One region of the Lelliottia sp. CFBP8978 genome, then DNA from elsewhere that is predicted to be linked to it. Evidence: riboswitches for the same ligand, from Rfam matches in the RefSeq annotation. Region 1 holds a riboswitch; the other holds the start of a gene.
What was found. A riboswitch is a leader RNA that binds a small molecule or an ion and turns the genes downstream of it on or off. The one in region 1 is predicted to bind thiamine pyrophosphate.
Positions count from the first base shown of each region.

Region 2: another riboswitch for thiamine pyrophosphate. It lies ahead of thiB (thiamine ABC transporter substrate binding subunit); the one in region 1 lies ahead of thiC (phosphomethylpyrimidine synthase ThiC).

Region 1 is NZ_CM188253.1:205,512-210,404, reverse strand. Features, by position in the region: gene hemE (uroporphyrinogen decarboxylase) at 1-631, opposite strand, end outside; gene nudC (NAD(+) diphosphatase) at 672-1,445, opposite strand; gene rsd (sigma D regulator) at 1,541-2,038, shown strand; TPP riboswitch at 2,092-2,200, shown strand; gene thiC (phosphomethylpyrimidine synthase ThiC) at 2,284-4,179, shown strand; gene thiE (thiamine phosphate synthase) at 4,179-4,814, shown strand; gene SOM82_RS00935 (HesA/MoeB/ThiF family protein) at 4,807-4,893, shown strand, end outside.
Region 2 is NZ_CM188253.1:758,166-763,058, forward strand. Features, by position in the region: gene thiP (thiamine/thiamine pyrophosphate ABC transporter permease ThiP) at 1-1,175, opposite strand, end outside; gene thiB (thiamine ABC transporter substrate binding subunit) at 1,151-2,134, opposite strand; TPP riboswitch at 2,166-2,266, opposite strand; gene sgrR (HTH-type transcriptional regulator SgrR) at 2,303-3,958, opposite strand; gene sgrT (glucose uptake inhibitor SgrT) at 4,046-4,198, shown strand; gene SOM82_RS03550 (sugar efflux transporter) at 4,319-4,893, shown strand, end outside.

The DNA.
Region 1 (4,893 bases):
CCCAGGTATCGAAAATCATCACCGACTGCGCGCCTGCTTTAATCTGAGCATTGAGATAAAGCGTGACGCTCTTCGCCAGCTTGTCGAGCAATGCGTGCAGCGCCAGCGGCTCGGCGTACATCATCTTTTTGATCACGGTAAAGGCTTTACTGCTACCGCCTTCAACCATATATGTCGCCAGCGTCCACGGGCTGCCGGAGAAACCAATCAACGGGACTTCGCCTTTCAGCTCGCGTCGGATAGTGCGCACCGCATTCATAACATAGCCCAGCTCCTGCTCCGGATCCGGGATCGGCAGCTTATCAATATCGGCTTTGCTCTTAATCGGAGAGGTAAAGCGCGGGCCTTCGCCTGTTTCAAAGTACAGGCCAAGCCCCATCGCGTCCGGGATGGTCAGGATGTCTGAAAAAAGGATCGCCGCATCAAGCGGGAATCGGCGCAACGGCTGAAGCGTCACTTCACAGGCCAGCTCCGCGTTTTTGCACAGCGACATAAAATCGCCCGCCTGTGCGCGCGTGGCTTTATATTCCGGTAAATAACGGCCCGCCTGGCGCATCATCCATACAGGCGTGATATCAACGGGTTGGCGCAGTAGCGCACGCAGATAACGATCGTTCTTCAGTTCGGTCATTTTTGCAGTTCCTTAAGCGTCATGGCCTCATTGTAACATGTCACTCATCATCAGCCCGACACATTGCCACGGTATCTTCTATCAGGCGGCGAGCGACGGTGCCTGGCGGCGGCAACAGCGGTAGATCGTCATAGCGATACCAGTTTGCCTCCAGCAACTCTTTCGGATCGATAACGATCTCCCCGCTATCATAGTCAGCCATAAATGCGGTCATCAGCGACATCGGGAACGGCCACGGCTGAGACGTCACGTAACGCAGGTTTTTAACCTTGATGCTGCTCTCCTCCATCACTTCCCGGGCAACGGCTTGCTCCAGTGTTTCACCCACTTCGACAAAGCCAGCCAGCACGGTATGGACACCGTTGCGGTGGCGGGTGTGTTGCGCCAGCAGGATGGAGTCATCACGACGAATGGCGACAATAATGCACGGCGCAATTTGCGGATAGTAGCGCTCGCGGCAGTGGTCACACAGCATGGCCCACTCGGATTTGCTGCGGTGCATAGTATGGCCACAGTAGCCACAGAATTTATGGGAACGGAAAAATTCAGCCAGCTGAACCCCACGTCCGGCCAACTGGAAAAGACCGACATCCAGATCGAGCACCTGGCGAACCGAGCCCATATCCTGGCGGCGATTTTGTTGGATCAACCACACGGATTCGCCTTGCCACTCGCCGATCCTGAGTGCGGACTGCCCCGCAAGATCGAAATTTTCTGCCTCGCCATAAGGTAATTCACCGTCGGGCAACCATAATTTTTGTTCGTGACTGACGATCCACCAGCCGCGATCTAATTTTTCAATTATACGATCCATATCTATTGCACTACCTTTGCTTCACAGGCATGTTGGTAACATTATTATTACATTTTGGGTGGGCAGCTTTTAATCTTAACCTTGCGGAGTCAAACATGCTAAACCAGCTACAAAGCCTGACGGAGCGCGTTGGAGGAAGTCATCAACTGGTCGATCGCTGGCTGCACGTGCGCAAACATTTGCTTGTTGCCTACTACAATCTGGTCGGCATTAAGCCTGGCAAAGAATCCTATATGCGGCTTAATGAAAAAGCGCTGGATGATTTTTGTCAGAGCCTCGTTGATTATCTTTCAGACGGTCATTTCAATATTTATGAACGCATTATCCGCGAAATGGAAGGGTCCAGCCCGTATTTAACGGCGACAAAACTCTATCCGCTGCTGGAAGCCAATACCCAGCAGATCATGGACTACTACGACTCAACGCTCGAAAACGCTATCGATCAGGATAATTATCTGGATTTCCAGCAGGCCCTTTCCGATCTCGGTGAAGCGATGGAAGCCCGGTTCACGCTTGAAGACAAGCTCATCGCTCTCGTGCTGGACAGCAATCTGAAGGCCAGCAATGAAGATGACATCGCGCGTCCGGCTTGAGTTCTTATGCGTTAACGAGTAATTTACAAATACCGCTCCTGCCCTGCAGGAGTGTTTTCTTGTCGGAGTGCCCAGAGCGAAAGCCGGGCTGAGACCGTTAATTCGGGATCCGCGGAACCTGATCAGGCTAATACCTGCGAAGGGAACAAGAGTCAACATGCTGTTGTATTACCCTCTCTGGGTGATCACATCTCTTGCTTCATCCGTCGTCTGACAAGCCACTTCCTTCATATTTGGAATGAGCTATGTCTGCAATCAAACTGACCCGCCGCGAACAACGCGCGCAAGCACAACACTTCATTGATACGCTGGAAGGCACCGCTTTCCCCAACTCTAAACGCATTTACATTACCGGTTCGCAAGCAGATATCCGCGTGCCGATGCGTGAAATCCAGCTTAGCCCAACCCTCATCGGCGGCAGCAAAGAAAATCCCCAGTTTGAAGATAACGAAGCCGTACCGGTCTACGACACCTCTGGCCCTTACGGCGATCCCGCTGTCGCCATCAACGTTCAGCAGGGGCTGGAAAAACTACGTCAGCCGTGGATTGATGCCCGCAACGACAGCGAGCCGCTGACCGATCGCAGCTCTGTCTTTACCAAAGAGCGTCTGGCCGATGAGGGTCTGGACGCGCTGCGGTTTACCGGTCTGTTGACGCCGAAACGCGCGAAAGCGGGAAAATGCGTGACGCAATTGCATTACGCTCGTCAGGGCGTAGTTACCCCAGAGATGGAATTCATCGCCATCCGCGAAAACATGGGCCGTGAACGCATTCGTAGCGAAGTTCTGCGCCACCAGCATCCGGGCGAAGGTTTTGGCGCTCGTTTGCCGGAAAACATCACCGCGGAATTCGTGCGTGACGAAGTCGCCGCCGGCCGCGCCATCATCCCTGCCAATATTAACCATCCTGAATCCGAACCGATGATTATTGGCCGTAACTTCCTGGTGAAGGTTAACGCTAATATCGGCAACTCTGCGGTCACCTCTTCCATCGAAGAAGAGGTCGAAAAACTGGTGTGGTCCACCCGCTGGGGTGCGGATACCGTCATGGATCTCTCCACCGGGCGCTACATCCACGAAACCCGCGAATGGATCTTGCGTAACAGCCCGGTTCCTATCGGCACAGTACCCATCTATCAGGCGCTGGAGAAGGTCAACGGGATCGCCGAAGATCTGACCTGGGAAGCCTTCCGCGATACGTTTCTGGAACAGGCCGAACAGGGCGTGGACTATTTCACCATCCACGCTGGCGTCCTGCTGCGCTACGTGCCGATGACCGCCAAACGCCTGACCGGCATTGTCTCGCGCGGCGGTTCCATCATGGCGAAATGGTGTTTATCGCATCATCAGGAAAACTTCCTGTATGAGCATTTCCGCGAAATTTGCGAAATCTGTGCGGCCTATGATGTCTCCCTGTCGCTGGGTGATGGTCTGCGTCCGGGATCGATTCGCGATGCAAACGACGAAGCGCAATTTGCCGAACTGCATACCCTGGGTGAGCTGACCAAAATCGCGTGGGAATATGACGTCCAGGTGATGATCGAAGGTCCCGGCCACGTACCGATGCAGATGATTCGTCGCAATATGACCGAAGAGCTGGAGCACTGTCATGAAGCGCCGTTCTACACCCTGGGACCGCTGACTACCGATATTGCGCCGGGCTATGATCACTTCACCTCCGGGATTGGCGCGGCGATGATCGGCTGGTTTGGCTGCGCGATGCTCTGCTATGTCACGCCGAAAGAACACCTCGGCCTGCCCAATAAAGAGGACGTAAAACAGGGGCTGATCACCTACAAGATCGCCGCCCACGCGGCGGATTTAGCCAAGGGCCATCCCGGCGCGCAAATCCGCGATAACGCCATGTCAAAAGCACGCTTTGAATTCCGCTGGGAGGACCAGTTCAACCTGGCGCTCGATCCGTTCACCGCCCGCGCGTATCACGATGAAACCCTGCCGCAGGAATCCGGCAAAGTGGCACACTTCTGCTCCATGTGCGGCCCCAAATTCTGCTCGATGAAAATCAGCCAGGAAGTGCGCGACTACGCGGCGAAACAGGTGATCGACGTGGGCATGGCGGACATGTCGGAAAACTTCCGCGCCAAAGGCGGCGAAATCTACCTCAAAAAAGAGGAAGTGTAATGTATCAACCTGACTTTCCCCCTGTCCCCTTCCGCCTCGGGCTTTATCCGGTGGTAGATAGCGTCACGTGGCTGGAACGCCTGCTTGCAGCAGGCGTAAAAACGCTTCAGCTACGCATCAAGGATAAACCTGATGATGAGGTTGAAGGCGATGTTATGGCCGCGATTACGCTGGGGCATCGTTACGATGCCCGGCTGTTCATCAACGATTACTGGCGGCTCGCGGTTAAGCATCAGGCGTACGGCGTACATCTTGGTCAGGAAGATCTGGAAACGACCGATCTGAATGCCATTCGCCAGGCGGGTTTACGGCTCGGCGTTTCGACCCACGATGATATGGAGATCGACATCGCTCTCGCGGCGCGGCCATCTTATATCGCCCTCGGACACGTTTTCCCGACCCAAACCAAACAGATGCCGTCTGCCCCGCAGGGGCTGGCGCAGCTGGCAAGCCATATCGCGCGCCTGAAAGATTACCCCACGGTCGCCATCGGCGGGATCAGCCTTGAACGCGCTCCTGATGTGCTCGCCACCGGCGTGGGCAGCATCGCGGTAGTCAGCGCGATAACTCAGGCGACAGACTGGCAGCTCGCGACAGCACAATTACTGGAACTGGCAGGAGCGGGCGATGAATGACAGCGACTTTATGCGTTACAGCCGCCAGATATTGCTGGACGACATCGCCATTGAGGGTCAGCAAAAGCTGCTCGCCAGC
Region 2 (4,893 bases), 550 kb from region 1:
AAAAAGAAACCGGTCGCCAGTACAATACCCGGCATCGCCAGGATCAGCATTCCGCTTAGTTCCAGCGCCTGCCCGCTCAGTTTTAACTGCCGTGCGTACAGCTCGCGGCTGCTCCACAGCAACATCATGGTCAACAAGACACACAGCAACCCGGCGCCCAGCGCGATACGCAGCGATGTCCACAGCGCCTGCCACAGCACCGGCTGTTGCAAGACGGAGAGCAGATTCAGGTTAAGGCCATCTACGACGACTGCCAGCAGCGGCGGCAGCAACAGCGAAAGAGCGAGCAGGATAAGCGTGAAATCCCCCAGCCGACTGCGCAGGCGATCCTGCGGATCGCGCCAGCCGTTGATCTGATGGCTTCCCACCGCAATGGCTTTGCTCAGGCGCTGACTGAGCAGCACCAGCCCCAGACAGCAGAACATCTGGATCATCGCCAGCAGCGCCGCGCGGCCCGGATCATAGTCATAGCTTAGCGCCTGATAAATCGCCAGTTCAATGGTGGTGGCCTGCGGCCCGCCGCCCAGCGAAAGCACGGTGGCAAAGCTGGCGAAGCAGAGCATGAAAATCAGGGCGGCCACGGGAGGGATCTGTCGGCGCAGCCAGGGCCATTCGACAAAGCGGAAAAACGGCCAGCCGCGCATGTCGAGTTGAGCGGCCAGCTGGCGCTGCTCGCCGGGGATATTTTCCAGCGCCTGTAAGAACAGCCGCGTCGCCATCGGCATATTGAAAAAGACGTGAGCCAGCAGAATGCCCTGCAGGCCATAGGGGGAAAAAGTCCATTCGATGCCAACGCTATTTAACAGCGCAGCGATCCATCCCTGCCGACCGTAAACGCTCAGGATCCCAAAGACGGCAACCAGCACCGGCAGGATCAGTGTCATCGCGCACAGGCGCAGCAGCGCTTGTCTTCCGGGGAAGCGGCGGCGATAGAGCGCCCGTGCCAAAAAGATCGCCGGAATAACAGAGAGCAGGGCAGAGAGAAAAGCCTGCCAGAAGGAGAACCGCACCACGTGCCAGAGATAGCTGTCATGCCAGAGCGCGGCAGTGTCGCTTTCTGGCGCGTTGAACCATAGCGCCAGAAAAGCCCCCAGACTCACCGCCACCATCAGGATGGCGGCAGTCAGTCCGGGTATCAGCCAGCCGGGGATTAGCGGCTGACGGCGCGTTGCCATTCGCTAATCCATGCGCTGCGCTGAGAGGAGACCTGCTGTGGCGTGAACTCCAGCGTAGTTTGCGGTTTGGCGAGCTGCTCAAAGCCCGCAGGCAGCGTCACATCGGTTACCGGATACATCCAGTTGCCGGTCGGAATGGCATTCTGGAAAGCGGGAGAGACCATAAATTTCAGGAATTTCTCGGCCAGCTCCGGCTGCTTGCTGGCGGCGGTACGCGCGGCAACTTCCACCTGCAGATAGTGGCCTTCGGTAAAGCTGGCAGCGGCGTAGTTATCCTTTTTCTCTTCGATAACGTGATAGGCCGGGGAGGTGGTGTAGCTGAGCACCAGATCGCTTTCGCCTTTCAGGAACAGGCCGTAGGCCTCGCTCCAGCCTTTGGTGACGGTAACGGTTTTGGCAGCCAGTTTCTGCCAGGCTTCCGGTGCTTTGTCGCCATAGACTTTTTGCATCCACAGCAGCAGACCCAGGCCCGGTGTACTGGTACGCGGATCCTGATAAATCACGCGCCATTTCTGATCGCTCTCGACCAGCTCTTTCAGACTTTTCGGTGGATTCTTCAGCTTATTTTTGTCGTAGACGAAAGCGAAGTAGCCGTAATCAAACGGCACAAAGGTGTCATTTTTCCAGCCGCCAGGCACTGTCACTGCATCGCTGGCTATGCCGCTTTTGGCGAACAGTTTTGTTTGTGAAGCGGCTTCCAGCAGGTTGTTATCCAGACCGAGCACCACGTCCGCCTTGCTGTTTTTGCCTTCCATACGCAGGCGATTGAGCAGCGAAACGCCATCTTCCAGCGCCACAAACTTCAGCTCACAGTTGCAGTCGGCTTCAAAGGCTTTTTTGACCACCGGGCCAGGGCCCCAGTCAGCGGCGAAGGAGTCGTAGGTGTAGACCGTTAAAACAGGCCTGGCAAAAGCAGGCAGCGCGAAGAGCGCCAGTAGGGGGAGAACTTTTTTTAACACTTTGCACCTCAAAGTTGAGTGGCAAAGGATTTTGAGCGACAGCCTCAAATCCCTTCGCCGGCGTTATCCGGATCAGGTTCGACGGGTATTATCTCAGCGCACATCGTTGATGCAGCACCCCGTTGAGAACGGCGGTATTGTAATGATTTGGTGAATATTACGAAAGCGTTATGGTTCCGGCGGCGCAAACCAGGCGGATTTAAAGTCAAACCAGCCGAGCGTGTTCATGCGTAATCCGCGCATACTGCGCTGGCCCTGGATCATCAGCCAGTGGTGAATAAGCGGCACCATCGCCTGCCGGGAGAGCAGTTGCTGGCACCATACCGCCAGATTCATCTCTCCGGCGCGCCACTGCGCGGCGTCCTGCTGCCAGTCCCGGGAGATGCAGTGCTGGATCAGCGGAATTTCATACAGGTGCGAGAACAAAGAGAAGTCTAGCGGCAGAGTGAAGTTAGCGCTGTTCAGCCAGATATCGCTAACAGCCTCTCCGCGATACCACTCATCGTAATCCACCTCCTGAATCTCCAGCGTCACGCCTTCCGCCGCCAGCAGTTTGCTCATAATTCTGGCAATCACGCGATGTTCTACATGCTCGCGGTAGTACGTCAGGGTGATGGACTCCAGTCCGGCAGGTTTTTCTGCGTACCCCGGACGAGCATGATGCCAGCGCGGAAGCAGCCCGTACGCCGGGAACCAGTAGGCCTGGTGCTGATCTTCCGCATGATAAATGAGGCTGGCGGGGGCGAGGATGTGGCTTATCCACTGGCGTACATCATGGCTTGCCCCCCGATGGGTACGGGAATCAAACAGCAGATAATAACAGCCCTCTTCGAGGCGACTCTCGACGGCTTTTTCGCCGGCGGTGGGGCCTTCGAGCGTCAGGCCTGCGCTAAACTCCTCGCCGACATCGGGCAGGACCCAGACGTTAACTTCATCAATCAGGGCGCGATAGCCGAAGTAGTCGTCGAATGCGCGGATTTTGAGCTGGTTGCTGTTGTTGCGCGTCACGGCGTAAGGGCCGGTGCCAACGGGCTGGCTGGCGAAATTCGGCATGGAATGCCACTCGAGTGGCAAAATCATGGAAGGGACGTAGCCCATTAACCAGGGTAACCACTGGTCTGGTTCGGAAAGCTCAATATCCAGAGTCCAGGCGGTTGGCGAGTGGATCCGTGAAATATGCGAATAGAGCGGCAGCTCTCGTGCCCGCTCCAGAGAGGCGATGACATCTTCCATCTCCAGCTCACGCCCGTGATGAAAATGGATGCCGGGACGCAAAAAAAAGCGCCAGTGCAGCGGAGAAAGTTGCTGCCAGTGGTGCGCGATGTCGGCTTCCAGTTCCCCGTTTTCCTCATTTATGCGCGTCAGACCGCTGAAAATTTGCCGCGCCATATGGGTTTCAGAGCGGCGTAACGCGCTACCGGGCAACAGATTTTTCATCGGACGGTAGTAGAGTACGCGCAAGATATGGCGTCCCTGGCGGAAACTACGGCCCAGGTGCGAAACCAGCATCTGGCGCACCGCGGCCTTATCGCCGACCAGTTGCACCAGCTGATCGATTCGGTCCTGCTCCAGCAGATCTTCGGCGCGCTGTTGCTGCAAGGCCAGGCCGGTGTAGAGAAACGTCAACCGCGAACGTTTGCCGCGCCCGGCTTCTGCCTCCCAGCTCAGCCAGCCCTGTTGCTGCATGGTATTGAGCAACGTGCGCATATGGCGGCGCGAACAGCTCAGGAGGTCCGCCAGTTCGTTCAGCGTCGTCTCCTTTGTCTGGCCATCGCAGCACTGCCAGAGGCGGATAAATTGTTGTTGCAGACGACCAGAAGGCATAAAAGGGGAACTCCTGACAAAAAATCAGCAATTTATTAATCCTCATATTAAGCCAATAATTCATTTCGTTGAAGTGAGGAGGTGAATATGAAGAGGTCTACCGCACGTCAGTTTTATCAGCACTACTTTTCAGCGACAAAAGGAGTGTCCTGGCTGGCCCGCCAGTGCGCAGAGCAGCGGCTGAAATTGCTTGAAGATCTGATGCAGTGGGAAGTGACGAATTCGACCTCTGACCGCTGACTCGCCTCGATCATGTGTGACTGAGTATTGGTGCTTATCACCCGCCAGCAAAATGTTTTTGCTGGCTTTTTTCGTTTACTATGCCACTCAAATTCGATCCTCTTTGACAAGGAACTGCGCATGCTCTGGTTGATGACGATGGGCCGCCGCCTGAACGGCGTGTATGCCGCTTTTATGCTGGTGGCCTTTATGATGGGCGTGGCGGGAGCGCTACAGGCCCCGACGCTAAGCCTGTTCCTGAGTCGGGAGGTCGGTGCACAGCCGTTCTGGGTGGGGCTGTTTTACACCGTGAATGCCATCGCCGGGATTCTGGTCAGCCTGTGGCTGGCAAAACGGTCCGACAGCCAGGGCGATCGCCGCAAATTAATCCTTTTCTGTTGCGCCATGGCCATCGGTAATGCCTTGCTGTTCGCCTTTAATCGCCATTATTTGACGCTCTTGACCTGCGGCGTATTACTGGCTTCGCTGGCGAATACCGCGATGCCGCAACTTTTCGCTCTGGCGCGCGAATATGCGGATAGCTCGGCGCGGGAAGTGGTGATGTTCAGCTCGGTGATGCGCGCACAGCTCTCCCTGGCATGGGTGATTGGTCCTCCGCTGGCGTTTATGCTGGCGCTGAATTACGGCTTTACCATGATGTTCTCCATCGCGGCGGGGATTTTTGCCATCAGCCTGGCGTTGGTCGCCTTTGTGCT